Regions from separate parts of the Streptomyces sp. NPDC057474 genome, predicted to be linked through region 2. Evidence: riboswitches for the same ligand, from Rfam matches in the RefSeq annotation. Region 2 holds a riboswitch; the other holds the start of a gene.

Evidence for each region. Region 2 has a riboswitch for cobalamin ahead of ACFU53_RS21590 (cobalamin biosynthesis protein). Riboswitches for the same ligand answer to the same signal wherever they lie in the genome.
Region 1: linked by a shared signal. The riboswitch ahead of ACFU53_RS10465 (energy-coupling factor ABC transporter permease) and the one ahead of ACFU53_RS21590 (cobalamin biosynthesis protein) in region 2 are both predicted to bind cobalamin.

The regions. Positions count from the first base shown of each region.
Region 1 is NZ_JBHVDX010000026.1:18,275-33,211, reverse strand. It holds gene ACFU53_RS10505 (L-fuconate dehydratase) at 1-710, shown strand, start outside; gene ACFU53_RS10500 (SDR family NAD(P)-dependent oxidoreductase) at 707-1,495, shown strand; gene ACFU53_RS10495 (aldo/keto reductase) at 1,492-2,508, shown strand; gene ACFU53_RS10490 (L-rhamnose mutarotase) at 2,505-2,816, shown strand; gene ACFU53_RS10485 (amidohydrolase family protein) at 2,876-3,736, shown strand; gene ACFU53_RS10480 (energy-coupling factor ABC transporter ATP-binding protein) at 3,766-4,629, opposite strand; gene cbiQ (cobalt ECF transporter T component CbiQ) at 4,631-5,386, opposite strand; gene ACFU53_RS10470 (energy-coupling factor ABC transporter substrate-binding protein) at 5,393-5,863, opposite strand; gene ACFU53_RS10465 (energy-coupling factor ABC transporter permease) at 5,860-6,573, opposite strand; cobalamin riboswitch at 6,603-6,809, opposite strand; gene ACFU53_RS10460 (DUF1775 domain-containing protein) at 7,007-7,750, shown strand; partial or broken gene ACFU53_RS10455 (HoxN/HupN/NixA family nickel/cobalt transporter) at 8,063-8,287, shown strand; gene ACFU53_RS10450 (substrate-binding domain-containing protein) at 8,400-9,518, shown strand; gene ACFU53_RS10445 (MarR family winged helix-turn-helix transcriptional regulator) at 9,475-9,969, opposite strand; gene urtA (urea ABC transporter substrate-binding protein) at 10,230-11,483, shown strand; gene urtB (urea ABC transporter permease subunit UrtB) at 11,649-12,533, shown strand; gene urtC (urea ABC transporter permease subunit UrtC) at 12,530-13,672, shown strand; partial or broken gene urtD (urea ABC transporter ATP-binding protein UrtD) at 13,669-14,433, shown strand; gene urtE (urea ABC transporter ATP-binding subunit UrtE) at 14,658-14,937, shown strand, end outside.
Region 2 is NZ_JBHVDX010000073.1:26,784-41,720, reverse strand. It holds partial or broken gene cobC (Rv2231c family pyridoxal phosphate-dependent protein CobC) at 1-591, opposite strand, end outside; gene ACFU53_RS21625 (sirohydrochlorin chelatase) at 581-1,522, opposite strand; partial or broken gene ACFU53_RS21620 (cobalamin biosynthesis protein) at 1,762-2,130, opposite strand; gene ACFU53_RS21615 (ZIP family metal transporter) at 2,312-3,040, shown strand; gene ACFU53_RS21610 (cobyrinate a,c-diamide synthase) at 3,085-4,485, opposite strand; gene cobO (cob(I)yrinic acid a,c-diamide adenosyltransferase) at 4,490-5,089, opposite strand; gene ACFU53_RS21600 (putative cobaltochelatase) at 5,090-7,171, opposite strand; gene ACFU53_RS21595 (cobyric acid synthase) at 7,251-8,819, opposite strand; gene ACFU53_RS21590 (cobalamin biosynthesis protein) at 8,816-9,787, opposite strand; cobalamin riboswitch at 9,885-10,049, opposite strand; gene ACFU53_RS21585 (DUF397 domain-containing protein) at 10,118-10,492, shown strand; gene ACFU53_RS21580 (hypothetical protein) at 10,524-10,835, shown strand; gene ACFU53_RS21575 (hypothetical protein) at 11,263-11,484, opposite strand; gene ACFU53_RS21570 (anion permease) at 11,516-12,778, opposite strand; gene ACFU53_RS21565 (lysozyme) at 12,977-13,726, opposite strand; gene ACFU53_RS21560 (class II aldolase/adducin family protein) at 13,923-14,654, shown strand.

The DNA.
Region 1 (14,937 bases), on a different contig from region 2:
CGAAGCAGGCCGTCGCCGACGGCTTCACCCAGATCAAGCTCAAGGTCGGCGCCGACCTCGCCGACGACCTCCGCCGGATGCGCACCGCCCGCGCCGCCGTCGGCGACGGGGTGCGTATCGCCATCGACGCCAACCAGCGCTGGAACATCGGCGAGGCCGTCGAGTGGACCCGGGCCCTCGCCGACTTCGACCCGTACTGGATCGAGGAGCCCACCAGCCCCGACGACGTCCTCGGCCACGCCGCCGTCCGCCGGGGCGTCGCCCCCGTGAAGGTCGCCACCGGCGAACACGTCCAGAACCGCATCGTCTTCAAGCAGCTCCTCCAGGCCGAAGCCATCGACGTCCTCCAGATCGACGCGGCCCGCGTCGGCGGAGTCAACGAGAACCTGGCGATCCTGCTGCTCGCCGCAAAGTTCGGGGTCCCGGTCTGCCCGCACGCCGGCGGCGTGGGCCTGTGCGAACTGGTCCAGCATCTGTCGATGTTCGACTACCTGGCCCTCTCCGGCACCACCGACGACCGGGTCATCGAGTACGTCGACCACCTTCACGAGCACTTCACCGAACCCGTGGTGATGCGCGAGGGCCACTACGTCGCTCCCCTGGCCCCGGGCTTCTCCGCCACCATGCACCCCGGGTCGCTCACCGAATACCGTTACCCGGACGGCACGTTCTGGGCCGCCGACCTCGCTGGACGGGAGGAAGTCGCATGACCGAGCCGACAGGTGAACCGACCGAGCCGACAGGTGAGCTGACCGGTCTCAGGGCGATCGTCACCGGAGGCGCGTCCGGAATCGGCCTGGCCACGGCCCGGCTGCTGGCCGCCCGGGGCGCCGCGGTGGCCGTCCTCGACCTCGACCCCTCCGGCGCGTCGGCGCCGCTGCTCGGCCTCAAGGCCGACGTCACCGACGACGCCTCCGTACGGGCCGCCGTCGCGGAGGCCGTCGAGTGGCTCGGCGGCCTCGACATCCTCGTCAACAACGCGGGCATCGGCGCACAGGGCACCGTCGAGGACAACCCCGACCTCCAGTGGCAGCGGGTCCTCGACGTCAACGTCCTCGGCATGGTGCGCACCAGCCGGGCCGCCCTGCCCCACCTGCGCCACTCCTCCCACGCGGCGATCGTCAACACCTGCTCCATCGCCGCCACCGCGGGCCTGCCGCAGCGCGCCCTGTACTCCGCCAGCAAGGGCGCGGTCCTCTCGCTGACCCTCGCCATGGCCGCCGACCACGTCCGCGAGGGCATCCGCGTCAACTGCGTCAACCCCGGCACCGCCGACACCCCCTGGGTCGGCCGGCTCCTCGACGCCGCCGACGACCCCGACGCCGAGCGCGCCGCCCTCAACGCCCGCCAGCCCATGGGACGCCTGGTCACCGCCGACGAGGTGGCCGCCGCCATCGTCTACCTGGCGAGTCCCGCCGCGGCCTCCGTCACCGGCACCTCCCTCGCCGTCGACGGCGGCATGCAGGGGCTGCGGCTCCGCCCGGCGGGCTCATGAGGACCAGGGCCCTCGGCCGCACCGATGTCCGCGTCACCGAGCTGGCATACGGCGCCGCGGGCATCGGCAACCTCTACCGCCCGGTGGCCGACGAGGAGGCCGCCGCCGCGATCGACGCCGCCTGGGACGCCGGGATCCGCACCTTCGACACGGCGCCCCACTACGGCCTCGGCCTCTCCGAACGCCGCCTGGGCGCCGCCCTGCGCGACCGCCCCCGGGACACGTACACCCTCTCCACCAAGGTCGGACGTCTGCTGGTGCCCGCCGGCGGGGACGGCGAAGGTGGCGGCGCGGCCGACGACCTGGCCAACGGCTTCGCCGTCCCCGCGACCCTGCGCCGTGTCTGGGACTTCAGCGCCGACGGCGTCCGCCGCTCCATCGAAGCCAGCCTGGACCGACTGGGCCTGGACCGGGTGGACATCGTCCTCCTCCACGACCCCGACGACCACGCCGAACAGGCCCTCGACGAGGCCTACCCGGCGCTCGAACAACTCCGCGGCGAAGGCGTCGTCGGAGCGATCGGCGTCGGCATGAACCAGTCCGCGCTCCCGGCCCGCTTCCTGCGCGAGACCGACATCGACGTCGTCCTCCTCGCCGGCCGCTACACCCTCCTGGAACAGGAAGGCCTCGCCGAACTGCTCCCCGAGGCCACCGCCCGTGGCCGGAGCGTCCTCATCGGCGGTGTCTTCAACTCCGGCCTGCTCACCGACCCGAAGCCGGGCGCCACATACAACTACGGGCCCGCCCCGGAACCCGTACTCGAACGGGCCCTGCGCCTGAAGACGGTCACCGAACGCCACGGCGTGCCCCTGCGCGCCGCCGCCCTCCGCTTCCCCCTCGGCCACCCGGCCGTCGCGAGCGTCCTCACCGGCGCCCGCTCACCCGACGAGGTCCGCGACACCGTGGAGCAGGCCCGGCACCCCGTACCGGCCGCCCTCTGGGACGAGCTGCGCGCGGGGGGCCTGCTCGCTCCGGAAGCCCCCGTGCCTCTCGAAGAAAAGGAGTCGTCGTGAGGGTCGCCCTGCACACCAAGGTCCGCGCCGACCGCGTCGAGGAGTACGAGGCGGCCCACCGCGAGGTCCCGGAAGAGCTGACCACCGCGATCCGCGCCGCAGGCGTGAGCGAGTGGACGATCTGGCGCAGCGGCACCGACCTCTTCCACCTGCTGGAGGTCGAGGACTACGCGGCGATGATCGCCGAGCTGGAGAAACTGCCGGTCAACATCGCCTGGCAGGCCCGCATGACCGACCTGCTCGACGTCGTCCACGACTACTCGGCGGAGGGCTCCGACGCCGGCCTGCCCGTGGTGTGGGAGCTGTGAGCGGCGCGGACGGCCCGGGGGCGGCGGGCGGTACGAAATCCGTGGGAGCCGGGGCCGACGTGGACGCTCACCCCTTGATCGTCGACGCCCACCACCACGTCTGGGACCTCTCCGTCCGCGACCAGAACTGGATCACCGGCCCCGAACTCGCGCCGCTGCGGCGCGACTTCACCCTCCGAGAGCTGGAGGCGGCGGCACGATTCGTCGGCGTCGCCGCCAGCGTGCTGGTACAGACGATCACCGTGCCCGAGGAGACCCCCGAGTTCCTGGCCCTGGCCGCCGGCAGCGACCTGGTCGCCGGGGTCGTCGGCTGGACCGACCTCACGTCGCCCGGCGCCGCCGAGACCCTTGCCGAACTGCGCGAAGGGCCCGGCGGCGAGTATCTGGTGGGCATCCGCCACCAGGTGCAGGGCGAACCCGACCCGCGCTGGCTGGTACGCCCGGACGTTCTGCGTGGCCTGGCCGCAGTCGCCGAAGCGGGACTCGTCTACGACCTCCTGGTCAAACCCCACCAGCTCCCGGCCGCCGTGGAGGCGGCGGCCCGGCTACCCGAACTCACCTTCGTCCTGGACCACTTGGGCAAGCCGCCCATCGCCTCCGGCGAACTGGAGCCGTGGGCGGGGGAGATACGGCGGCTCGCCGCCCTGCCGAACACCGTGTGCAAGCTCTCCGGCCTGGTCACGGAGGCGGACTGGAACTCCTGGTCCGTCGCGGACCTTGTCCCGTACGCCGACACCGTGCTGGACACCTTCGGTCCCGAGCGGCTGATGTACGGCTCCGACTGGCCCGTCTGCCGGCTCGCCTCCGACTACGTCGAAGTCATCGACGTGGCAGAGTCGTTGCTGCCCGCACTGAGTCCGGCCGAAGACCAAGAGGTCTTCGCGGGCACCGCGATCCGTACCTACGGCCTGCGGATCTGACGCGGCCTCGCCGAAGACTCCCAGGTGTGTCAGCCGTCGGCCGGTACAGGGGGAGCGACGCGTGCCTTCGCCATGGCGGCCAGCTCCTCCGGCGTGCGTGGACCGGGCTCCTCATTGGTCAACAGCCCCTGCTCGCGCAGCAGTTGAGCGACCGCTATGCCCCAGGGGAGCCGTAGCCCCGCCTGCTGGAGGAGATCCGTGCGGGCGAGCATCGCGGCCACCGGGCCCGTGCGCGCGCCGGACGGAGTGAGCAGCGCCGCGTCGTCGGCCCAGCGCAGGGCGAGGTCGACGTCGTGGGTGGCCATCACGACGGTGGTGCCGGACCGGCGCAGCTCGTCCAGGGTGGCGAGGAGCCGTTCCTGTCCGTCGGGGTCGAGCCCGGCGGTCGGTTCGTCGAGGATCAGGACCCGGGGCCGCATCGCGACCGCGCCGGCGATGGCGGTCCGCTTGCGCTGGCCGTAGGAGAGCAGATGGGTGGGCCGGTCGGCGAGGGCGCCGATGCCGAGCGCGCCGAGCGCCTCGTCCACCCGGGCCCGCACCTGTGCGTCGGGGAGCCCGAGGTTCAGCGGGCCGAACGACACGTCCTGCGCGACGGACGCCGCGAAGAGCTGGTCGTCCGGGTCCTGGACGACCAGCTGGACCGTCGTACGGAGCCGGGTCAGGCCTCTCCGGTCGTACGTCACCCGCTGCCCCTCGACCGCCAACTCGCCCGTACGGGGCCGCAGCCCGCCGCTGAGCAGCCGCATCAGCGTGGTCTTGCCGCTGCCGTTGCGGCCCAGCAGGGCGAGCGCGCGCCCCTCGTGCACCTCGAAGTCGAGATCGCTGAGCACGGCCGGACCGTCCTCGTACGCGAAGGACGCGCCCCGCAGGGCGACCAGCACGGGCTCGCTCATGTCAGCGGCCTTTCCAGGACGAATCCAGTACGAAGGTGAGGGTGGCCACGGCCGTGAGGAGGGCGACGGCGGCCACGGTGAAGCGGGCGGAGATCCGGGCCTCGGGCACCAGGACGCGCAGGGTGCCGTCGTACCCCCGCCCGGCGAGCCCGGTCTGCAGCCGTGCCGCCCGGTCGAAGGCCCGCACGAACGCGGTGGCGCCAAGACCGGCGAGTGAACGCCAGGTGGCGGCCCGCGTGGTGTGCCCCAGCCGGGCCGCCTGCGCCTCCCGGATCCGGCGCACGGAGTCCAGGAGCAGAAAGCTCATGCGGTACGTGACCAGCGCGACGTCCACGACCGGTGCGGGCACCCCGGCCTTCACCAGGCGCGGCAGCAGATCCGACATGGGCGTGGTGAAGGCGAACAGGAGGACGCCGAGGGAGGCGGCCGAGGTGCGCAGCAGCAGCTCCCCGGCGCGGACCGGTCCGCCCTCGGCCAGGGTCACGAACCCGCCGGGCCCACCGACCTGGACGAGCAGCGGCAGCGCGCCGGTCACGCAGAAACCCAACGGCACCCGGTAGGCACGCCACAGTCGGCGGCCGGGCACGCCCGCCGGGCCCAGCAGCACGGCGAGCGCGGTCAGCAGGACCAGGGCCGCGCCGGGCCAGGGCGGCAGGGAGATCGCGAGCACGGTGAGGCCGAGCCCGAGCACGGCCTTGTCCACGGGATGGCGGTGGCGCCAGCGACTGCTGTGCGCCGCCGCGTCGATCGGCAGCACGCGGGCTCAGACCCGCCCGGCGGGGGACTCCCCGGAACCACCGGACGAGCCCTCGTCGCCGGTCGCGCCCTTCGAGGCCGTCGCGGTTGCCGTGGTGGTCGCCGCCACGCTCACCGGAACCGCCTCGGCCGCCTCGGCCGTGGTGGCGTCCCCGGCCCCGTTCAGCTGTGCCCGGGCTCGTGCCTCGCCTTGGCGCCGGCCCCGGTGGATACCGAAGTAGTAGGCGAGGACGCCCGCGCCGAGCGCGGCCTGCAGGGCGAACAGCGCCGACTCGATCTCGCCGGACGGCGGCTCGTACAGGGGGGAGAACCACGGTTCGTAGTCCGGCTTGAGCTCCGTGATCGCGGTCTCCGCCTCGGCGTCGGCGCCCGCGAAGGGCTCTTCCTTGTGGTCGCCGAGGCCGAGGGCCAGCGGCAGGACGGCGAGCGCGGCCACGACGAGCAGCAGCAGGGCGTTGATCTTCGTGTTCCGGTTCATCGGGCCACCGCCTCGCTCTCGGTCTCGGTCTCGGTGCGGTTGCGCCTGCCGGCCAGGAGCACGCCGAGCCGGGTCAGTTCACCCTTGCTCGACTGCACCAGCAGACGCATCACCAGCACCGTGAGGAGACCCTCACTCACGGCGAGCGGGATCTGGGTGACGGCGAAGATGGAGCCGAACTTGCCGAGCGCGCCCAGGAAGCCGCTGCTCGGGTCGGGGAACGCGAGCGCCAGTTGCACGCTGGTGACGCAGTAGGTGACCAGGTCGGCGACGAACGCGCCGAAGAACACCGTGACCATCAGCGGTACGTCGAACCGCCACAGCAGCCGGTAGATGCCGTAACCCGCCCAGGGGCCGACGATCGCCATCGAGAAGACGTTGGCGCCGAGCGTGGTCAGGCCGCCGTGCGCGAGCAGCAGGGCCTGGAAGAGCAGGGTGATGGTGCCAAGGACCGCCATGATCGGTGGCCGGAACAGGATGGCGCCCAGTCCGGTGCCGGTGGGGTGGGAGCAACTCCCGGTGACCGACGGCAGTTTCAGCGCGGACAGGACGAAGGTGAAGGCCCCCGAAGCGCCGAGCAGCAGCGTGCTCTCGGGATGCTCCTTGACCTCACGGGTGAGTGCTCGGACTCCGTGGACGACGAACGGCGCGGACGCGACACTCCAGGCGATCGCGTGCGCCGGAGGAAGGAAACCCTCGGCTATGTGCATGGCTCAGCAGACCCTCTCCAGCACCTCGTGGATGGTTGACGCGCCTTGGCCGGTCTCCTGGCTTACGGGTACCACCGCCCGTGCTCCGCCTTCCCGGGTCACAAGGACCCAGTGGCTGTCCGTGAGGACTGGAGCCGGACTTCCCGATCACAGTGGCGAGGGCCGCACCGGCATGACACCGGATTTCCCGTTCACCAAGGCGTGGTGACAGTAGTGCCCACATAAGGGCGCTGACAAGCCGAGACGAGGGGCGCGCGGGCGCCGTGGAACAGCTCACACCACGGCACACGCCCCACCGCCCCCACGCCGCACACGAGCGAACTCGCGAAGACGGCAGATGGCCGGAACCGCTCGTACAGGTGGTCGTCCTTGGCCACAGGTCCCGCCCTGCGCTTGAATTCAGCTTCACGCCGTCGGCACAGGGGAGTCCGCAGTGCACCGCCCGACCTTGGTACGCAGTTCGCGCCGTCTCGGCGTTCTCACCGCAGCCGCGTTCGCGGTAGCCGTCGCGACCGCGGGACCGGCCGCGGCCCACGCGGAGGTCGAGGCGGAGGGCGCCCGGTCCCTCGACCAGAACGTCGAACTGACCTTCTCCGCGGAGTCGGAGTCCTCCTCCGCCGGCATCACCAAGCTGGAGGTGATCCTGCCCGAGGGCATGGTCCCCGCCGACATCACCTACAAAGAGGGCCCGGACGGCTGGAAGTTCGCCCCCACCAGCCGGGGCTACACCGTGTCGGGCGCGAAACTCGCGGTGGGGGAGGACGTCGAGTACGTCGTCACCGTACGGCAGTTGCCCGACGCCAAGTCGCTGGTCTTCAAGACCCTCCAGTCGTACAGCGACGGCAAGGTGGACCGCTGGATCGAGCTGGAGGAGGAATCCGAAGGGGACGGCCACGGCCACGGTCACCCGGCACCCCGCCTGGACCTGAAGGCAGCCGCGCCCGGCGCCGAAGTCGTGAGCCCCACCCCTTCGGAAGAACCCACCACGGCGTCCCCCTCGCCCTCACCCGAGACGAGTGCCAAGACCGCCACGCCGTCGGCGGAGCCCGCGGCGGACAGCGGCGACGGCGACGACGGTGTCTCCCTCGCTGTGCCCCTCGGCATCGGTGCCGCCGTCCTCCTCGCGCTCGGCGGCGGCGTGTGGTGGTTCCGGTCGCGCCGGGGCGGGACCGCCTGACCTGCTCCAAGCCGGCCAGCAGTCGTGTGGGTGAGATCGACCTTCGCGGCGTGTGGCCACTCATGAGGCCGGCCACGTCTTCGGCCTGAAGGATCTCTGGGCCGACGAGAACCTCACCATGGGCTCAGACCCGTCGCTCCAGCAGCGCGCAGCCCATGGAACCCGGCGGTAGCGGGTGCGCCGGGTCTCCGGCGTATCCCTGCGCTGGTCGCGGCGGGCAGCTTCCGCCCAGGCTCTGGCACTGCCATTCCGAGTGGGGACGCAGTGCCGGGGACGGGGGTGAAGTCCCGGTCGGGGAGGACTGGGGCAGGCATCACCGGCCTCTCGGTGGCCGTCGCTCTCGTCATCGGCACGGTCGAACTGCTCGGTCTCGTCGCCGAGAAGGCGCATCTGCGCGGCACGTTCTGGGAGTGGGTCTACGGCCTCGCCCTCGACGCCATCGGCTATGTCGTCGTCGGCCTGTTCTTCGTCACCTGGGCGGTCCCCCTGCTGGTGTGGCGGTTCGGGCGGATCGAGGAGAAGTGGACGACACGCTGAACATCCACCCGCGACCCCGAAGTCATGACCTGGCCTCGGCCCCGGCCTACGAATCGGTCTCGATCCGTGGCACCGCCTGGGGCGCCGATGACGATCACGCCATCATGAGGCCATGAATCGGCCACCGCCCCGCCTCCACACCCCCGAGTGGGTCACGGCCGACGACTCGACCCTGAACGTGGCGCTCGTGTACCCGATGCAGGGGCCCGCCGGTATCTTCGGCCCCACCTGCGGGGCGTGCGCCCGGCTGGCCGCCGAGGAGGTCAACAAGGCCGGGGGAGTGCTGGGCAGGGAGCTGCGGCTGATCGAGGTCGACGGCGGGGCCGAGCCGCGGCGGGTCGCCGAGGACGTCGAGGCCCTGGTCGCCTCGGGCGCGGTGCAGGGCGTCACCGGCTGGCACATCTCCTCCGTCCGGCAGGCGGTGGCCCCCCGCGTCGCGCACCGGGTGCCGTACGTGTACACGGCCCTGTACGAGGGCGGGGAGCGCACCGAGGGCGTCTTCATGACGAGCGAGACGCCCTCCTGGCAGCTGCTGCCCGCGATGCGGCTGCTCGCCGAGTCCCGTGGCGTGCGCCGCTGGTTCGTCGTCGGCAACAACTACGTGTGGCCCCGGCACACCGCGCGGGCGGCCCGGGGCTACGCCCGCGAGTGCCGGGGCCGGGTCTGCGGTGAGGCGTATCTGCCGCTCGGTACCGAGGACTTCGAAGACGTACTGCGACGTATCGAGCGGGCCGACGCCGACGGGGTCCTGATGCTCCTGGTCGGCAGCGACGCGGTCCGCTTCAACCGGGCCTTCGCCGCCTCCGGGCTCGACCGGCGATGTCTGCGGCTGAGCACGCTGATGGACGAGAACATGCTGATCGGCAGCGGCCCCGAGGCCACCCTCGATCTCTACAGCACGGCCGGGTTCTTCGCGTCGCTGGCCGACCAGAACACCCTGGACTTCCACGGCCAGTACGCCGGCCGCTTCGGCCTGGAGGCGCCGACCCCGGGCAGCCTCGGCGAGTCCTGCTACGAGGGCGTCCTGCTGCTCGCCGCGCTCGTCGAGCGGGCGCGCGCCCTGGACGTGACCGCGATCGGGGCGGCCGCCGACACCGTCTCGTACGAGGGGCCGCGCGGTCTGCTGAGCCTGGACGGGCGGCATGTGCGCCAGCGCATCTACCTCGCGCAGGCGGACGGATACGACTTCAACGTCCTCGCCCAGCTGCGCGCTCCGCACGACCTGCGTTGACCTTGCCCTGACCGTCGGCGGTTCCGCCGTCCTCCAGGGTCCGGGCCAGTCGGTCCAGCAGGAGTTCCAGCCGCTTCCCGTCCTCGTCGGTCAGCGGCGACTCTAACTCGGCCCAGTCGGCGCGTACTTCGCGGGTGAGCAGCTGCCATCGCTCCCTACCGCGCGGGGTGAGGTGGGCGAGGACGCGGCGCCGGTCGGTGGGGTCGACTCGGCGGAAGACCAGGTTCTGGTCGACGAGTTGGTCGATCAGCTTGGTCAGGCTCGGAGCCGGCAGGAAGGCGTGTTCGGCGAGGGCCGTCATGTTGTGGCCCTGCCCGTCGGAGAGCAGGTCGAGGACCCGCCACGCCTCGACGGAGCAGTCGAACTCGTCGAGCAGGGACTGGACTCGACGTACGGAGAGGCGCTCGGCCCGGGTCAGCAGGTGGAGCAGTTCCTCGGGTCGCCTCGCCATCGCACTCCTCAACTCGCGTTCACACGCCCCGCGACGGGGATGCCCGGAGCCTACCTTCGATCACCGCGCTCCGGACAGCGGAATTCAGGAATCACGTCCTTTCCGCAGGAAGCGATAAATCTTTCTTCACCTCGGAAAATGCTTCCCCTGGAAACTGTTCTTCAATTGCCCTGAAACGCGAGGGAAACGTTTGACTCGCAGGCTGTGGACGCACTTCCGCTCCCTCTTCGAAACGCCCTTCGTGGGCAAGGAGGTATTGCATGTCCGGCCTCAGCATCAGCAGACGCGGTCTCCTCGCGGGCGCGTCGGCGCTCGGCACGACCGCCGCCCTCAGCGCGTGCGGCGCCAAGACCGGCACCGGCACGTCCTCGGCCCCCGGAGCGAAGGCGGACACCACCGGCGACACCGTCAAGGTGGGTCTGCTGAACTCGCTCTCGGGCACCATGGCCATCAGCGAGGTCACCGTGCACAACGCGCTGCTGCTCGCGGTGAAGGAGATCAACGCCGCCGGTGGCGTCCTGGGCAAGAAGCTGAAGCCCATCAGCCAGGACGGCGCCTCCGACTGGCCGACCTTCGCCGAGAAGGCGGAGGCCCTGATCACCGACGACAAGGTGGTCGCCACCTTCGGCTGCTGGACCTCCGCCAGCCGCAAGGCCGTCAAGCCGGTCTTCGAGCGCTACAAGTCGCTCCTGTTCTACCCCGTGCAGTACGAGGGCCTGGAACAGTCCCCGTACATCTTCTACATCGGCGCCACCACCAACCAGCAGATCGTGCCCGCCCTGGACTACCTCAAGAAGCAGGGCCTGACGCGGCTTTACCTGGTGGGCAGCGACTACGTCTTCCCGCGCACCGCCAACAAGATCATCAAGGCGTACGCGGAGGCCCAGGGCATGAAGGTGGTCGGCGAGGACTACGCGCCGCTCGGCTCCACCGAGTTCAGCACCATCGTCAACAAGGTCAAGGACGCCGGCGCGGACGCCGTCTTCAACACCCTCAACGGCGACAGCAACGTGGCCTTCTTCAAGGAGTACAAGTCCGCCGGGCTCAGCGCGAAAAGCCTGCCGGTCCTTTCGGTGTCGATCGCCGAGGAGGAGGTCAAGAGCATCGGCACCCAGTACCTGGAGGGCCAGTTGACCGCCTGGAACTACTACGAGACCACCCCGGGCGCCGCCAACACGAAGTTCGTGGAGGCCTACCAGGCCGCCTACGGCAAGGACAAGCCGACCAGCGACCCGATGGAGGCCGCGTACATCTCCGTCCACCTCTGGAAGGAGATGGTCGAGAAGGCCGGCTCCTTCGACGTGGCGAAGGTGAAGAAGGTTTCCGGCGGTATCGAACTCGACGCCCCCGAGGGCAAGGTCACCGTCGACGGCGCCACCCAGCACGTCTACAAGACCGCCCGTATCGGCAGGATCGGCTCGGACGGCCTGATCCAGGAGGTCTGGAACTCCGGCAAGCCGATCGAGCCGGATCCCTATCTGAAGGGCTATGACTGGGCCGCCGGCCTTTCGTGATTCCGACGGTTCCCCGCACCCCTGAAAAGCAAGAAACACGGGGCGCAGCCCCTGCTTTCTGAGGGGTGCGGGGCGGTGACATATACGGCTCCGCCGCGTGGGCGCGAGCAACCACATCCCACCCGCACCCGCCGAACAACCCGTCCCCCGACCCGGAGCCGCTCAATGACGGTCGTCCTCAACCAGTCCTTCACCGGCATCAGCATCGGAGCCGTCCTCCTGCTCATCGCGCTCGGTCTGACCCTGACGTTCGGTCAGATGGGCGTGATCAACATGGCGCACGGCGAGTTCATCATGGCCGGTGCCTACACCACGTACGTACTGCAGAAGTCCATCAGCGGCGCCGGCGCCTCCCTCCTCGTCGCCCTGCCCGTCGCCTTCCTCGTCGCCGGAACCATGGGCGCGCTGCTCGAATGGCTCCTCATCCGGCGTCTCTACACAAGACCCTTGGACACCCTGCTGGTCACCTGGGGCGTCTCCCTGATGCTCCAGCAGCTGGCCCGTGACATCTTCGGCGCCCCGAACGTCCAGACCCGCGCCCCGGACCTGCTCACCGGCAACATCTCGGTCGGCGGCATCACCTTCGCCAACAACCGGCTGTTCATCCTCGGCCTCGCCCTCCTGTGCGTCCTCGGCCTCACCCTGATCCTGCGGCTGACCCCGCTGGGGCGCCGTATCCGGGCCGTCGTGCAGAACCGGGACCTCGCCGAGGTGTCCGGCATCGCGACCGAGCGCGTGGACCGTACGACGTTCTTCATCGGCTCGGGCCTCGCGGGCGTGGCCGGTGTCGCGCTCACCCTGGTCGGACCGATCGGCCCGACGATGGGCACCAACTACATCGTCGACGCCTTCCTGGTCGTGGTCGTCGGCGGCGTCGCCCAGCTCAAGGGCAGCGTCATCACCGCCTTCGCCCTCGGCGTCCTGCAGTCCGTGCTGGAGTACTCGACGACGGTCAGCGTCGCCAAGGTCATCGTGCTCGTGGCGATCGTCGCCTTCCTGCAGTGGCGACCCCAGGGCCTGTACACCCTGCGCACCCGGAGCCTGGCATGACGACGACAACGACCTCTCCCGAGAAGACGGCTCCCGTGGCAGAGCCGTCGCCATCCCTCCTGGACCGCTTCCGCGTACCCGGCGCCTTCCTCCTCGGTGCCGTCCTGCTGATCGGCGTCGCCCCGCTCGCCCTCTCCGACTTCCGGCTCAACCTCCTCGCCAAGTACCTGTGTTACGCCATCGTGGCGGTCGGCGTGAGCCTCGCCTGGGGCCGCGGCGGACTGCTCGTCCTCGGCCAGGGCGTGTTCTTCGGCCTCGGCGGCTACGCCATGGCCATGCACCTCAAGCTCGCCGACGCGGCGGACACCGGCCAGACGCTGCCCGACTTCATGCAGCTCTACGGCACCGGCGACACCCTGCCCTGGTGGTGGCAGCCCTTCACCAACCCGCTCTTCGCCCTCGCCATGACCGTCCTGCTGCCGATGGCGGTCGCCGCGCTGCTCGGATTCTTCGTCTTCCGCCGCCGGGTGAAGGGCGCGTACTTCGCGATCCTCAGCCAGGCGCTGGCCGCCGCCCTCGCCATCTGGCTCGTCGGCCAGCAGGCCACCACCGGCGGCACCAACGGCCTCACCGACATCCAGGGCTTCTTCGGCTACGACCTCAACGACCCCGTCAACCAGCGGATGGTGTACTTCGTCATCGCCGCCGTGCTCCTGCTGCTGATGGCCGCCGCCCGCCAGCTGTTCGTCAGCCGCTACGGCGAACTCCTCGTCGCCGTACGGGACTCCGAGGAGCGCGTCCGCTTCCTCGGCTACGACCCCGCCAACGTCAAGCTCGTCGCGTACGTCGTGGCAGCGGGCATGGCGGGCCTCGCCGGCGCCCTCTTCGTCCCGGCGGTCGGGATCATCTCCCCGGCCCTGATCGGCGTCGTCCCGTCCATCGGCTTCGTCATCGGCGCGGCGGTGGGCGGCCGGGCCTCCCTGGTGGGCGCCGTACTCGGCGCGATCGCGGTGGCCTGGGCGCAGAGCACCCTCTCCGACGCCTTCCCGGCCGCCTGGACCTACCTCCGGGGCCTGCTGTTCGTGCTGGCGGTCGGCTTCCTGCCCGGCGGCCTGGCGTCCCTGGCGAGCGTGGTGCGCAGGCGCCGCACCCCCACGACCCCGACCCCGACCACGGTTCCGACAGGAGGAACGGCATGAGCGGCGAGGGACTGACGGTTCGCGACCTGCGGGTGACGTTCGACGGCTTCAAGGCCGTCGACGGCGTGGACCTCGACATCCGCCCCGGCGACCTGCGCTTCCTCATCGGCCCGAACGGCGCCGGCAAGACCACCCTCGTCGACGCGGTCACCGGACTGGTGAAGGCCACCGGATCGGTCCGCTTCGGCGGCGAGGAGCTCATCGGCAAGCCGGTGCACAGGATCGCCCGCAGGGGCATCGGCCGTACGTTCCAGACGGCCACGGTCTTCGAAGAGCTGACCGTCCTGCAGAACCTCGACATCGCGGCGGGTGCCGGACGCGGCCCGCTGACGCTGCTCCGGCGCCGCAAGAGCGTGCCGGAGGCGGTGACCAGGGCCCTGGAGACCACCGGTCTGACGGAACTGCGTGACCGCCCGGCGGGTGTCCTGGCACACGGCCAGAAGCAGTGGCTGGAGATCGGCATGCTGCTCGTCCAGGACGTGAAACTGCTGTTGCTCGACGAGCCGGTCGCCGGTATGAGCCATGACGAACGCGAGGCCACGGGCGAGCTGTTGCGGGGCGTCAGCGTGGACCACACGGTCGTCGTCATCGAGCACGACATGGACTTCATGCGCTCCTACGCCCGCAGTGTCACCGTCCTGCACGCCGGCAAGGTCCTCAGCGAGGGCTCCGTCACCGAGGTCCAGGCCGACGCCAAGGTCCAGGAGGTCTACCTCGGCCGCGCGCCCGAGCCCGCGCCCGAGCCCGAGCCCGCGCCCGCGTCCGCGCCCGCGCCCGCATCCGCGCCCGAGCCCGAGCCCGAGCCCGAGCCCGCATCCGCGCCCGCGCCCGCGCCCGCATCCGCGCCCGAGCCCGAGCCCGAGCCCGAGCCCGAGCCCGCATCCGCGCCCGCGTCCGCGCCCGAGCCCGAGCCCGAGCCCGCGTCCGTGACCGCCTCCGAGCCGGTCGCCGCTCCCGTTTCCGTCGCCGAGGAGGCGTGACGCCCATGCTGGAGATCAACTCCGTCCAGGCCGGCTACGACCGCACGACCGTGCTGCACGGCGTGACCGTCTCCGTCCCCAAGGACGGTGTCGCGGCCGTCCTCGGTCACAACGGCGCCGGCAAGAGCACCCTCCTGCGCGCCGCCATGGGCCTGCTCAAGCCGAAGAGCGGGACGGTCCTGCTGGACGGCGAGGACATCACCCACCTCGCCCCGCACCAGCGGGTGGCCAGGGGCATGGCGTACGTCCCCCAGGGCCAGCAGTCCTTCCCGCACCTCACCACCG
Region 2 (14,937 bases):
CTCACGCTCACCGGGCACCGCGTCCATGAACGCCTCGTCCACCACCAATGTCCGCCCCGGCCGGGCCAGTCGGGCGATGGACGCGGCCGGGTGCAGCACCGACGTCGGGTTGGTCGGGTTGCCGATGACGACCAGGTCCGCGTCCTGCGGCACGGCCGCCGGGTCCAGCCGGAAGCCGTCCGACTCCCGCAGCAGCACCCGGTCCACGGTGTGTCCGGCGTCCCGCAGCGCGGCCTCCGGTTCCGTGAACTGTGGGTGAACGACCACAGGTTGACGGACCTTCAGGGCGCGCGCGAGCAGCACGAAGGCCTCGGCCGCACCCGCCGTGAGCAGCACCCGGTCCGTCGGCAGCCCGTGCCGGGCCGCCACCGCCGCCCGGGCGGCCCGCCCGTCCGGGTAGGCGGCCAGCCCGGCCAGCGATCCGGCGATCCGTTCCCGCAGCCAGGCGGGCGGCGTGTCGGCCCGGACGTTCACGGCGAGATCGATGAGCCTCGCCCCGTCGTCCCGCACCTCGGCGTCGCCGTGATGCCGCAGGTCGTGACCCGCGTGCCGCAGGTCGTGCCTGCTCCCGGAGTCGGATTCAGTGTGCATGGGAGTTCGCGTGTCCCCAGTGGTGATGATCGTGGCCGTGGTGCCCGTCGTCGTCCGGATGGACGCGCGACTGCCGCGGCAGCCCTGTGGTGTTCTCGACGCCGGACGGGTTGCCGCCGTGGGTGGAGGAGTCGCGGGAATCGCGGTTCATGTGCGGGTCGCCCTCCAGCGCCTCCCGGTACCGCTCCACGACCAGATCGAGCAGCTCCGGCTCCGGTCCGATGACATCGGCCGACCGTACCTCGATCTCCGGACGAGCGGCAGCCCAGCCCTCGGTCTGCTGCCGTACCCGGTCCGCCGGCACACCGGTGAGCGGGAAGTACGGCAGCACGACGATCCGCCGCGCGCCCAGCCTCACGCACCGGTCGAGACCGCTCGGCACGTCCGGCGCCGCCGGCGACACGAACGCCGTCTCCACGCCCGCGTACCCGCGCCCCTCCCACAACAGCCGGGCCGCCCTGTGCACCTCGGCGTTGGCCTCGGGGTCGGTCGACCCGTGCCCGACGAGCAGCACGGTCACATCGGCCCGGTCACCCGGCGTACGCGGCGAGGGCGACCTCAGCGCCTCCTCCGTCCGCCGCTCCAGGAGGTTCAGCAGCGCCGGATGCGGGCCCGGCGGACGGCCGCAGGTGTACGAGATCCCCGGGAACCGCTCCTGCGCGCGAGCCAGCGCCGCCGCGACGCCCGCCTCGGCGCGCCCGGCGGGCTCCAACGTCAGCGGGACCACGGCGAACCGCCGTACCCCCCGCTCCAGCAGCCCGTCCACGGCCTCGCCCAGCGACGGCCGGGACGGCTCGACGAAGCCGCCCCCGACGGGCAGCCCGGGGTACCGGCCCGCCAGCTCGCGCAGTAAGACACGGAACGCCTCGGCGCCGGCATCGTCCCGGGTGCCATGACCGGCGATGAGCAGGGCGGGCGGCGGGGTGGTCACGATGTCTCCTCGGAAGCGGAAGGTGGGTGTGGGCGCGGAAGCAGTAGGGCAGCGGAAAGCGGGAGGGCGTTCAGGGCGGGTCGGCGGCGGTCACCGTCATCGTGATCCTCAAGGCCACGGTCACGGTCACGGTCACGACGATCATCATGCCGACCGGCGTCGGGTTCGGCGAAGCCACGGTTCGTCAGCCGGCTCGACTCGGCCGGCGGCGAGGCGTCCCGCACGACACCGGCTGACGCGACGGCACACGTCACCCTCGCCGGCCGCCCGTCCGCCCGCTCCGACTTCCGCTTGGGGACGAGGAGTTCACCACCGCGTACGAGCGCGGCGGCTTCCGCGACGGACGGTGTGCCGACGGTGGTGAGGGGGGCGTCGGAGGGGTTGGGAACCTCCACCGTGGCCAACTCCGCTGCGGAGTAGGTCACCAGGGGAACGCCGAGGCGCTCGGCGGCCTGGACGATGCCGGGTTCGTCGGCCTTGGCGTCGACGGTGGCGAGTACGGCGAGCGACTCGGGCGAGAATCCGGCGTCCCGCAGGGCGTCCTCGATCAGGCAGAGGACTTCCGCCACCGGCGCGCCCCTGGAGGCGCCCACACCCACGACGAGCGAGCCGAGCACATGGTCAGCCACGGCCGCGCCCCTTCAGGGGCGCGGGGCGGTGACATATGCGGCTCCGCCGCGTGGGCGCGACCAGCCACGACGAACCCGCAGCCAAAACCCGGCCTTCCCACTCCGCACTCACCCGGGGCGCCGCACCCAAGAGGTCCCCCTCTTCCGGTAGCAAGTACGCATGGCGGTCTTCGTAGCACTCGGCGCGTTCCTGATGACGCTGGTCGGCGGCTGGACGGCACAACGGGTGACGGACCGTCGTCACCTGGTGCTGGGCCTGGCGGGCGGCCTGATGCTGGGCGTGGTCGGCCTCGACCTGCTCCCCGAGGCGCTGGAGGCCGCCGGCGACGAGGTCTTCGGCGTACCGGCCGCGCTGCTGCTGTTCGTCGCCGGCTTTCTCCTGGCCCACCTCGTGGAACGCCTGCTGGCCGCCCGCCAGGCCGCGCACGGGGCGGAGGAGTACAACGGCCGTACGCCCCAGGTGGGCCTGACGGCCGCGGCCGCGATGGTCGGACACAGCGCCATGGACGGCGTGGCGATCGGCGCGGCCTTCCAGATCGGCGAGGGCATGGGCATCGCGGTCGCGCTCGCGGTGATCGCCCACGACTTCGCGGACGGCTTCAACACGTACACCCTCACGAGCCTGTACGGCAATGCCCGCCGCCGCGCGCTCGCGATGCTGTTCGCGGACGCGGCGGCCCCGGTGGTGGGAGCCGCCTCCACCCTGCTGTTCACGATCCCGGAGGGCCCCCTCGGCTGCTACCTCGGGTTCTTCGGCGGCGCGCTGCTCTACCTCGCCGCCGCCGAGATCCTCCCCGAGGCCCACCACGCACACCCGGCCCGCTCCACACTGCTGTGCACGATCGCCGGGGCGGCCTTCATCTGGCTGGTGGTGGGCGTGGCGGAGTGAGCGGAAGGGCTTCAAGCCGGGCGGGGCTCCGACCAGGCCGCCGCTCATGAGGTCCGGCATCTCTCCACGAACCGACGGGCGACACCGGGCTCCGCCGCCCAGTGCGTGTGCAGATAGCTCGCGTGCACACCTTGCTGCACGAACCCTTCGAGCCGCGGCCGAGGGGTCCGTACCCCCCAGGCGGGAGCCGGCCCGGCCCCCGGCTCGACGACCGTCCGGTGGAATTCGTGCGCCCGCATGCGGGTCCCGGCCGGTGCGAGCACGCTGTCGCCGACGGCCACGGCGTCCCGGTATCCGAGGGTCAGCCGCTCGTCCATCCGCGCCGTCGCGTCGAGCACCCCGCACATGGGCCGCCCGTCCAGCTCCCGGCAGAGGTAGAGCAGACCGGCACACTCGGCGGCCACCGGAGCCCCGCCGAACGCCAGCTCGGCGACCGCCTTCCGCAGCGGTTCGTTGGCGGACAGTTCAGCGGCGTACATCTCGGGAAACCCGCCGCCGATCACCAACCCACGTGTCCCCTCGGGCAGTTGCTCGTCGCGCAGGGGATCGAAGACGACCACCTCGGCACCGGCGGCGGTCAGCAGCTCGGCGTGCTCGGCATAGGAGAAGGTGAACGCGGGCCCGCCGGCCACGGCCACCACCTCCCGCCTCCCCGAAGTGGTGGCGACGGGCGGCTCCCACGCCGCACCCGACAGCGCCCCGGCACTCCGGGCGAGCGCGACCAGCGCCTCCAGATCGCACCCCGCCCGCACCTGCGCGGCCATCGCCGCCACGGCCTCCACCGCCGCGCGTCGCCGCTCGGCGACCGGCACCAGCCCCAGATGCCGGGACGGCGTGTCCACCTGAGGCGCTCGCCGCAGCACCCCCAGCACGGGCACACCGGTCGACTCCAGGGCGTCCCGCAGCAACTCCTCGTGCCGGTCCGAGGCGACCTTGTTGAGGACCACGCCTCCCATTCGCACCTCGGGATCCCAGGAGGCGAACCCGTGCACCAGCGCCGCCACGGACCGCGACTGCGAGGACGCGTCCACGACCAGTACCACCGGCGCCCGCAACAGCTTCGCCACATGCGCGGTGGACGCCAACTCCCCTTGCCCCGAGGCCCCGTCGTACATCCCCATCACACCCTCGACGACGGCGATGTCGCACCCGCGCGCCCCGTGCGCGAAGAGTGGCGCGACCAGCTCGGGTCCGCACAGGTACGCGTCGAGGTTCCGCCCCACCCGCCCGCTCGCGAGAGCGTGATACCCGGGGTCGATGTAGTCCGGCCCCACCTTGTGCGGGGACACGGCGAGCCCCCGCTCGGTGAGCGCGGCCATCAACCCCGTGGCCACGGTGGTCTTGCCGCTGCGCGAGGAGGGCGCGGCGATGACCAGCCGGGGGACGGAGGACAGGGAGGCGGTGGATGAGGAGGCGGAGGCGGAGGCGGGGGAGGAGGAGGTCACGGCGTCACCACTCGATGCCCCGCTGGCCCTTCTGGCCCGCGTCCATGGGGTGCTTGACCTTCGACATGTCGGTCACGAGATCCGCGAAGTCGACGAGCTTCTCGGGCGCGTTCCGCCCGGTGATCACGACATGCTGGGTCCCCGGCCGGTCCCGCAACACGTCGATCACCTCGTCGGTGTCGATCCACTCCCAGTGCAGGGGGTACGCGAACTCGTCCAGCACATACAGCTTGTACGTCTCGGCCGCCAGGTCCCGCTTGACCTGCTCCCAGCCCTCGCGGGCCTTGTCCTCGTTGTCCATCTGCCCGTCGCGCTGCACCCACGACCAGCCCTCGCCCATCTTGTGCCAGTCGACGGACCCGCCCTCACCGGACGCCCCGAGCACGCGCAGCGCGTTCTCCTCACCGACCTTCCACTTCGCCGACTTGACGAACTGGAACACCCCGATCGGCCACCCCTGGTTCCAGGCGCGCAGCGCGAGCCCGAACGCGGCGGTGGACTTGCCCTTGCCGATACCCGTGTGCACGAAGACCAGCGGGCGATTCCTGCGCTGACGAGTCGTCAGTCCGTCGTCCGGCACGACACTTGGCTGTCCTTGCGGCATCTACGCGGCCCTCCTCGGTGTTTTCTGTGGTCCCTGCGTTCCGTGCGTTCCGCGCGTCCCCTGCACATCCCGTACCAGCCCGGCGATGGAGTCCGCCCGCAGCTCGTCCAACGTCACCGCCGTGCCGCCCAGTTCACCCGCGAGCTGCCCGGCGAGCCCCAGCCGGACATGACCCGACTCGCAGTCGACGACCACGGACGCGGTGCCCTCGGCCGCGAACAGTCGCGCCGCACGCCCGGCGAGAGCGACGGGCTCCGGCCCGCCGGTCGCCCGACCGTCGGTCACCACCACGACCAGCGGCCGGCGCGCGGGGTCCCGCAGCCGCTCCACCCGCAGCACGTCGTGGGCCTTGAGCAGCCCGGCCGCGAGCGGCGTCCGCCCACCCGTCGGCAGCGACTCCAGCCGGGTCGCCGCCGCGTCCACGGACGAGGTCGGCGGCAGCGCCAGGTCGGCGGCCGACCCCCGGAAGGTCACCAGCCCCACCTTGTCCCGCCGCTGATAGGCGTCGAGGAGCAGCGAGAGCACAGCGCCCTTCACGGCACTCATCCGCTGCCGCGCCGCCATCGACCCGGAGGCGTCGACCACGAAGAGCACGAGGTTCCCCTCACGCCCCTCCCGGGTCGCCTGCCGCAGATCGTCACGGCGTACGACCAGCCCCGGCCCGGACCGCCCCCGCGTCCGCTGATGCGGCGCGGCGGCCTGCACGGTCGCCGCCAGATGCAGCTTGGTCAGCGTGCCGCGCGGCCTGCGCGCCCCGGTCGTACGTCCGTGCTCGGTCCGCGCCCGCGAACGCCGCCCGGCGGCGCCCTCCCCGAGCCCCGGCACGCTCAGCACCTTCGTACGAAAGGGTTCGGCGGCCCGTACGGCGGACCGCTCCCCGGCGGCCGGGGCCTGCGCCGGCACGCCCTCCCCGGTCTCGGACTGTGCCCCGGAGTCGCTGCCCTGCGGCCCGTCGGGCTCCGAGGAAGGCGGCTGCCCCCCGCCACCGGGCCCGTCCGGACCGGGATCCGGATCCTCGTCCTCCGATGAATCCGCTGAATCCGACGGATCGGCTGAATCCGACGGATCCGCTGAATCCGCGAACTCCTCCAGCGTCTCGTCGAGCTTGTCCTCGTCGAGCCCCGGCGCGTCGAACGGGTTCCGCCGCCGCCGGTGCGGCAGCGCGAGCAGCGCCGCCCGGCGCACATCGTCCGCGAGTACCTCGGTCCGCCCCGCCCACGCGGCCAGCGCGGTCGCCGTCCGGGCCATCACGATGTCGGCCCGCATACCGTCCACCTCGAAGGCCGCACAGGTCGCCGCGATCTGCCGCAGCGCCCCGTCGCCCAGTACCACGGACGGCAGCAACTCCCGTGCGGCGACGATGCGTTGCCGTACGTCGGCCTCCTCGTCCGCCCAACGGGCCACGAAACCCGCCGGGTCGTCGTCGTAGGCGAGCCGCCGCCGTACGACCTCCACCCGCTGGTCCGGCTCGCGCGAGGCCGCGACCTCGACGGTCAGCCCGAACCGGTCGAGCAACTGCGGCCGCAGCTCGCCCTCTTCGGGGTTCATCGTCCCGACGAGCAGGAACCGCGCGGCATGCCGTACGGAGACGCCCTCGCGTTCCACGTACGAGGCGCCCATCGCGGCCGCGTCGAGCAGTAGATCGACGAGGTGGTCGTGGAGCAGGTTCACCTCGTCGACGTAGAGGATCCCCCGGTGCGCGTCCGCGAGCAGCCCCGGCTCGAACGCCTTCACGCCCTCGGACAGCGCCCGCTCGATGTCGAGCGCGCCGACGAGCCGGTCCTCGGAGGCGCCGACGGGCAGCTCGACCATGCGGGACGGCCGTGTCTCGAACGCCGGCTCGTGCGGCCCGTCCGGACACGCGGGGTCCGGCTTCGCGGGATCGCACGAGAACCGGCACCCGGCGACGACCTCCACCTCCGGCAGCAGCGCCGCGAGCGCCCGCACGGCGGTGCTCTTCGCGGTCCCCTTCTCACCGCGCACCAGCACACCGCCGACCGCCGGCGACACCGCGTTCAGCAGCAGCGCCAGCCGCAGGTCGTCCTGGCCGACGACGGCCGTGAACGGAAATGGAACACTCACTTCTCGTCGCCCTCCAAGTCACCCTCCGGCCCGGGCAGATGGCCCGTAGCCGCTCGCTCATGTCGTGCGTGTGACGCGCTCATGCGGGCGCTTTCGGTGCTCCGGGCGCTTCCGGTGCTCCGGGCGCTCCGGGCGGCACGAAAGGCAGTCCAGCCGGCGTGCCCGACTCGATGAGCCGCCAGAGCGCGTCGGTGTCCGCGTGTTCCTCGATCAGATCGCCGAGCCGGTCCAGCTGCTCCTCGCGCAGCGCGGCGAACGACGTGTCGGCGGCCGGCACGAAACGGCGCCCCGACGCGGCCGCCACCTCGCGCAGAAAGGCCCGCCGGAACCCGTCCGACTCCAGCGACCCGTGCCAGTGCGTGCCCCAGGTCTGCCCGACCCGGCACCCGTCCAGGCTGTGTCCGTTGTCATCGGAGATGAACGCATCCCCGCCCATGACTTCAGCGACCCCGTGATGAATCTCGTACCCCTCGACCCGCTCCCCGAGGGCCTCCCCGACGGGGCGCGTGAGCGTCTTCTCGCGAGCGAACCGCACGCGCACGGGCAGGATTCCGAGCCCGTCCACATGCCCCCGCCGACTCTCGACCTCGTCCTCGATGTGTTCCCCGAGCATCTGGAACCCCCCGCAGATGCCGAGGACCGGCCGCCCCTCCGCGGCGCGTCGCGCGATGGCGTCGGCGAGCCCCCGCTCCCGCAGCCACTCCAGCGCCCGGACCGTGCCCCGGGTCCCCGGAACGACGACGAGGTCGGCGTCGGCCAGTTCCTCGGCCCGGTCCACGAACCGCACGACGACACCGGGTTCGGTGGCGAGCGCGTCGACATCGGTGAAGTTGGACATCAGCGGAACCGCGCACACGGCGACCCGCAGCACGTCCTCCCCGACGGGCGGCGCGACATTCGACTCCCGGACCGTCCCCCGCAGCGAGACCCGAAGCCCGTCCTCCTCGTCGATCCCGAGTCCGTGCCGGAAGGGCAGCACACCGTACGTCCGCCGCCCGGTGAGCCCGTGCAACATGTCGAGCCCCGGCTCCAGCAGGGAGACGTCCCCCCGGAACTTGTTGACGAGGAAGCCGGCGACGAGGGCCTGATCCTCGGGCGAGAGCAGCGCGACGGTCCCGAAGAAGGACGCGAAGACCCCACCGCGATCGATGTCGCCGACGACGAGGACGGGAAGCCCGGCATTCCGGGCTATCCCCATGTTGACGATGTCGGTGCGCCGAAGATTGATCTCGGCGGGCGAACCGGCCCCCTCACAGATCACCGCGTCATATGTGCCCCGCAACTCGGCGAGACACTCCAACACGGTCCCGAGCAGCCGCTGTTGCCGCCCGCCGTGATACCCGCGCGCACTCATCTCACCCACGGGCTTCCCCAGCAGCACCACCTGACTGCTCCGCTCACCCCCGGGCTTCAGCAGAACGGGGTTCATGAGCGCACTCGGCTCGACGCGACAGGCCTGAGCCTGCATGGCCTGAGCCCGCCCGATCTCAGCGCCTTCCTTCGTCACGAAGGAATTGAGCGACATGTTCTGCGCCTTGAACGGCGCGACCTTGACCCCCTGCCGCACGAGCCACCGACAGATCCCGGCGGTGACAACGCTCTTACCGGCATCGGAGGTGGTCCCGGCGACCAACAGCCCGCCACTCATCCCTGACTCCTCACCTGGTGTGCCGGGCGCCGCGAAACCCGGCCCCGCAGCACCGCCGCACCCGCACTCACCCCAAGGGCCAGCCACCCGACCCGCCGAGACAACCGAACAGCCCGCTCGATGTCCCCCACGACGACGGTCCGCCCCTCCCCGTTCAGCACAGGCCGATGCTCAACCCGCCCCCCGTACGACAACGTGCCCCCCAACCGCACTCCGAGCGCCCCCGCGAACGACGCCTCCACAGGCCCCGCGTTGGGACTCGGATGCCTCCCCGCATCGGCCCGCCAAGCCCGGACAGCCCCCCGGGCATCCCCACCGGCTGCCGCGGCCAACACCGCGGTCAGCCGAGCTCCCGGCCACCCCGCCACGTCGTCCAGCCGCGCGGAGGCCCACCCGTACCGCCGATACCGTTGCGACCGATGCCCGACCATGGCGTCCAACGTGTTGACGGCCCGGAACCCCACCAGCCCGGGCACACCCCCCACGGCCCCCCACACGAGCGCCCCCACCACCGCGTCCGACGTGTTCTCGGCGACGGACTCCACGACGGCCCGCGCGATCCCGTCCGAGTCGAGCGCCTGAGGATCCCGCCCGCACAGATGAGGCAAGCGGTCCCGCGCGCCCTCGACATCGCCCGCATCGAGGGACCGCCCGATCGCCCGGGCCTCCCGCCCGAGCGAGGTCCCCCCGACGACGGCCCAGGTGGCGGCGGCGGTCAATCCGACGGAGGCGGCACGCGATGGCCGTACGGCGGCCGCCGCCACGGCTCCCAGCGCTACGGCGCCACCCGCGCACACCGCGGTGTGCAGAGCGCCCCACCCGCGGTGGTCCCGCCACAACACCCGCTCCACGGCACCGGCGGCCCGACCGAACGCGGCGACCGGATGCCCCCGGCGAGGATCGCCCAGGAGCAGGTCACCGAGGAGCCCGGCGGCGGCACCGTACGCGAAGACGCGATCGGCACGCATCGGTTCAGCCGATCACGAGGTCGGGCAGGGACCGGGTGCTGAGCCCCGATGGGCAGCCGCGCATGGCGATATGTCCTCACTCAGGGTGTCCACGCCCTGGTTCGACGAGACCGACGGCGAGAGTTCCTGGCTCCCGGGAAGGTTCTTCCCCGGTGACAGTGGCGGGACCGCGCCGGACTCGCACCGGCTTCCTCTCCTGCCGTCGTACATGGCCCCGGCAGTCCACCACGCACCTGGAAGAACCGTCAACTTGCTGTTGACCTGCGGTGGAGCGGTGTGCTGAGCCCCACATCGCTGAAATATCGTCAGATGCCCTAATAGGCTCTTTCCGTGCTCTTTCCGTGCTCTTTCCTGACGCCCGAGCTGGGAGCACTCAAGGGGACGGCAGTACGAAAGCTGAGCGCCGACGAGCGGCGTCGGGTGTTTCGTCGCGGGGAGACGAACCTGGTGTGGCCGGCCCTCCTCCGCGCCCGCGCGGCGGTTGGACCCGGCGCTCGGGTCGTCGCGGTGAGGACGCCGTGTCGGTGCGCCGACTTGGGAGGTGGAGCGGGCGAGGCCGCTGTCTGCGTGGAAGCGTCGATCAGAGAGAGTCACGTACTGGTGCGTGACTCAAACTTGCATCAGAACGCTGTGCTCTCCTTCCGTCACGCCGCGTGGTGTGGTTTTCTGGCGGGGCTTGTGGACCCGGGAGCGGACGGTTCTTGAAGAACCCTCCGGGGGACGGGAGGTGCACGCGATGGAAGATCGGGCCAAGGGGTCCGCCTCGGCGCATGCGAGGACATCGAGGGACCGGCGGACGCTGTTGTCCGCCGCGGCCCCCCTGGTGCTCTTCAGCATGGTGGCCGGAGTGCTGGCCGTCGGAGTGGGCGCGCTCGCCGCCCTGCTGGTGCCGGGGACGGAGGTGCGAGGCGTCGTCTGGCTGGTGGTGACCGCCCTCATCGCCGCGGGAGCGGGTTTGTGGTGGGGGCTGACTCCGGTCACGGAGCGGCTGAGGGTCCTGGACCGGGCTCTGGCCGGGGCTCGGCCGCGGGGGCCGGAGCGGCACTGAGACCGCTGGGTCGCGAAGCGTCGGCGCGGGCGCGCAGTACCTTGCCGAGCCCCGCGGCGAGCGAGGTGAGCAGTGCGGCGCCGATCGCGCCGGTGATCGCCGTGGTGAGTGGTGGCGTGGCCCCGAACTGAGTGGTGGGCACGACCCGGTCGCCACCGCGATGCTCGGCAGCAGCACGCTCGCGCAGAACGTGCCCAGCAGCAGGCGGGTCGACACGAGTCGTATCTCGCCGTCGACACGGGCGCTCTCCACCCGGATGAGCGCCTCCGCCCACTCCTGTCGCTGCATGGCGTACGACTTGAGGGTGCAGTCGTTCGACGAGGGTCACAGTTTGCTGTGGAAAATAGACAAACCCCCTATACCTGGTCAAACGGTACGAGGGGTTCGTTGTGGTGTGTCGTGCGAGGTGAGAGGGGTGGACGGGGCCTCAGGCCATGATCAGGTAGATCCCGTACCCCACCGCCGTCGCGCAGGCCGCGAAGCACGTGTACGCCGCTGTCGTGGCCGGTGCCGGTGAGTTGCCGGCGGCGGTCGCGGTCTCCCGCTTGGACAGGCCGACGATGCCCAGGGTGAAGAGGCCGACGAGGGCCACGGTGACCACGAGGCTGACTCCGAAGACGGAGCCGAGAGCTGCCCAGTCGATGTGCATGGTGGTGATCTTCCTCAGGGGGTCGCGGGGCTCAGACGGCGGGCGTCGGCGTGGACGAGTTCGCCGGGGCCGTGGTCTCGACGGCGGCCGGGGCCGCGGGGGCCGGGATGGTCGCCGTGAGGTCCTCGGTCACGGTGCCGGCCGGCGGCGGCGTCACGGCGGCCATCGCGGTGGTCACCACGCCGGGCGGCTCCTCGGTGTCGTTCACATTGGTGTGGTCGACCACCTCGCGGCGCGAGACGACCCAGATCGCGGCGCTGGAGGCGATGAGGAAGACCGCGACGACGGCCGTGCCCCAGCTGCCGAAGGACGTCACCCACTCGGCGAGCGCGGCGACCAGAGCGGCGGCCGGCAGGGTCAGGCCCCAGGCGACGAACATCCGGGTCGCGGTGGACCAGCGGACCACACCGCCCTTGCGGCCGAGGCCCGCGCCCATCACGGCACCGGAGACCGAGTGCGTGGTGGAGAGCGAGAAGCCGAGGTGCGAGGAGGCCAGGATGACCGTGGCCGCGCTGGTCTGGGCGGCGAAGCCCTGCTGCGGCTGGAGGTCGGTCAGGCCCTTGCCCATCGTGCGGATGATGCGCCAGCCGCCCAGATAGGTGCCGAGCGCGATGGCCGTACCGGCGGTGACGATGACCCACACCGGCGGGTCGGAGTCGGGCGCGAGGGCGCCGCCGGCGACCAGGGCCAGGGTGATGATGCCCATCGTCTTCTGGGCGTCGTTCGTGCCGTGGGCCAGCGAGACCAGGCCCGCGGAGGCGATCTGACCGGCGCGGTACCCCTTGCCGGAGGCCTTCTCGCTCGTGTGCTCACCGAGCCTGTACGTCAGCCGGGTGGCGAACATCGCCGCGACGCCGGCGACCAGCGGGGCCGCGACGGCGGGGATCAGCACCTTGGTGACGAGCACGTCGCCGTGCACCGCGCCGGCGCCGGCCGAGGCGATGGTGGCACCGATGAGGCCGCCCATCAGGGCGTGCGAGGAACTGGAGGGGAGCCCGACGAGCCAGGTCAGCAGGTTCCAGAGGATGGCGCCCACGAGCGCCGCGAATATGACCTCTGGCTGTATGCCGGACTCGTCGACGAGCCCCTTGGAGATGGTGTTGGCGACCTCTATGGAAAGGAACGCGCCGACAAGGTTGAGCACGGCGGACATGGCCACCGCGACCTTGGGCTTCATGGCGCCGGTCGAGATGGTGGTGGCCATCGCGTTGGCGGTGTCGTGGAAACCGTTCGTAAAATCGAACGCGAGCGCGGTGATCACCACGATCGCGAGGATCAGCGAGAAGTTTTCCATTTACCCGGGCTTCTTTTGGACGTCAGTGGCACGTGGACCGTAGGCAACCTGGGTGAACGGAAGATGAACTGAGATGGGCGTAGGGATGTAGTGAATGAGGTGCCACCGCTCCGCTTGTGTGGCGACCCATGCTTCGAGCTCGGAGGAGCGGCGGCCCGGCGTTCGAACTGAGACGGAATGCCGAGGTCCGTTACCCCTTCACCCCTCGGCGAACTGCTTCAGCCGGCTCATCGACCCGTTGAAGAGATTCTGGTCACCCGGCAGGCTCCCGCTCCCGTTGTCGTGCTGCCACATCGTCCAGAACTTCCACCCCGCGGGAAGCTCACCCGCCCCCGCGGAGTTGTACCGGGCCAGCCACAGCGCGTGGTTCCCGCCGAAGGCCGTGCTGTTGCCCGTGCAGGTCTTCCACCAGTGGGTGGTCGTGTAGATCACCGGCCGACGGCCCGTGAGGCGCTTGACCTCGTTGCTGAACGACTTGATCCAGCCGACCATCTTGCTGTTGCTCAGGCCGTAGCACTTCTTCTTCTTGTCGTACGGGTTGTACTCGATGTCGAGCGCCGGCGGCAGCGTCCAGCCGTCCGCGCGCCAGCCGCCACCGTTGTTGACGAAGTAGCGGGCCTGGGCCTTCCCCGACGACTTGTGGGGCACCGCGAAGTGGTACGCGCCACGGATCAGGCCCGCGTCGCGCGAGCCTTCGTACTGCTGGGCGAAGTACGGGTTGCGGTAGGTGGTGGACTCGGTCGCCTTGACGTAGACGAACCTGGCGCCCTTCGACTTCGCGCTCGACCAGTTCACCTTCTTCTGGTGCGAGGAGACGTCGTGACCCTTGGGCTTGGCGGCGGCCGAGACGGGGATCTCGGTGAGAGCGGTCCCCCCTAGGGCGAGCGCCGCGACGGAGGCGGCGAATACGCGGTTGCGGCGACGGGACGACTTGAGAGCACGGGCCATGGTTCCCCCCGGAATGGCAACTTGTGCGACAAAACACCCGGAGGCTACTGGAAGATCGCCGAATCCCGGTCGATCATCGGCCAATCGCCGACACCGGGTGATGTGTACGCATATGGGCTCTTCCGAAGGTCCGCGTCCGGCCCTACAGTGCCCCGGCCGGGACCCGTCGGTGTGGTCCGCCTGGCAGGATCACGGCATGGCTGAGCAGCGGAGCGACACCCGGGACGAGCGGGACGCGGGTGGGGATTCACCGGGTTCGCGAAACATACGGCGGCGGGGTGTGCCGGACGACGTGGCGCGCGCGTGGGACGAGCTCGTCGCCACGGCCCGCCGGACGGTGGCCGACGGTCTGGTCGTCGGCACCTCCGGCAATGTGTCCGTGCGCGTCGGGGACACCGTCCTGGTCACACCGACGGGAGTGCCGTACGACCGCCTGACTCCGGACGACGTGACGGGCGTCGACCTCTCCGGCCGACAGGTTCTCGGCACGCTCCGGCCGACGAGCGAGCTCCCCATGCACCTGGCGATCCACACCACCACCGACGCCCGCGCCGTCGTCCACACCCACGCCGTCCACGCGACGGCCGTCTCCACCCTCGTGAGCGAGCTGCCGCTGATCCACTACATGTCCGCGGCCCTCGGCGGACCCGTCCGGGTCGCCCCGTATGCGACCTACGGCACCCCGGAGTTGGCCGAGAACATGCTCCGCGCTTTGACGGAGCGCACCGCTTGTCTCCTCCAGAACCACGGCACGATCACATACGGAAACACCCTCTCCGAGGCATACGACCGCACGACCCAACTCGAATGGATGTGCCAGGTCTGGCTGACGGCCTCCTCGGTCCCGGGTCTCTCCCCGAACCTACTCACCCGCGAACAGGTGAACGAAGCGGGGGACCGCCTCCGGGGGTACGGCCAGCCTGGGTAGCGGACTTCCGACGGCGCGGGACGACCGGCACCGCCGGACAGACACGTCGCGGCTGATCGCCCGCGGCGGAAGCAGAGTTCAGCGGCGGAACAGCCCCTCGGACCACCTACCGTCCCCTTCCTCTGCCTCCGGCCGGCTTCTTGCCCTTGCTTCCCTAGGCGGTCCGTCCTTCCTCTGCCTCCGGCCGGCTTCTTGCCCTTGCTTCTCCAGGCGGTCCGCCCCTTCCCCTGCCTCCGGCCGGCTTCTTGCCCTTGCTTCCCTAGGCGGTCCGTCCTTCCTCTGC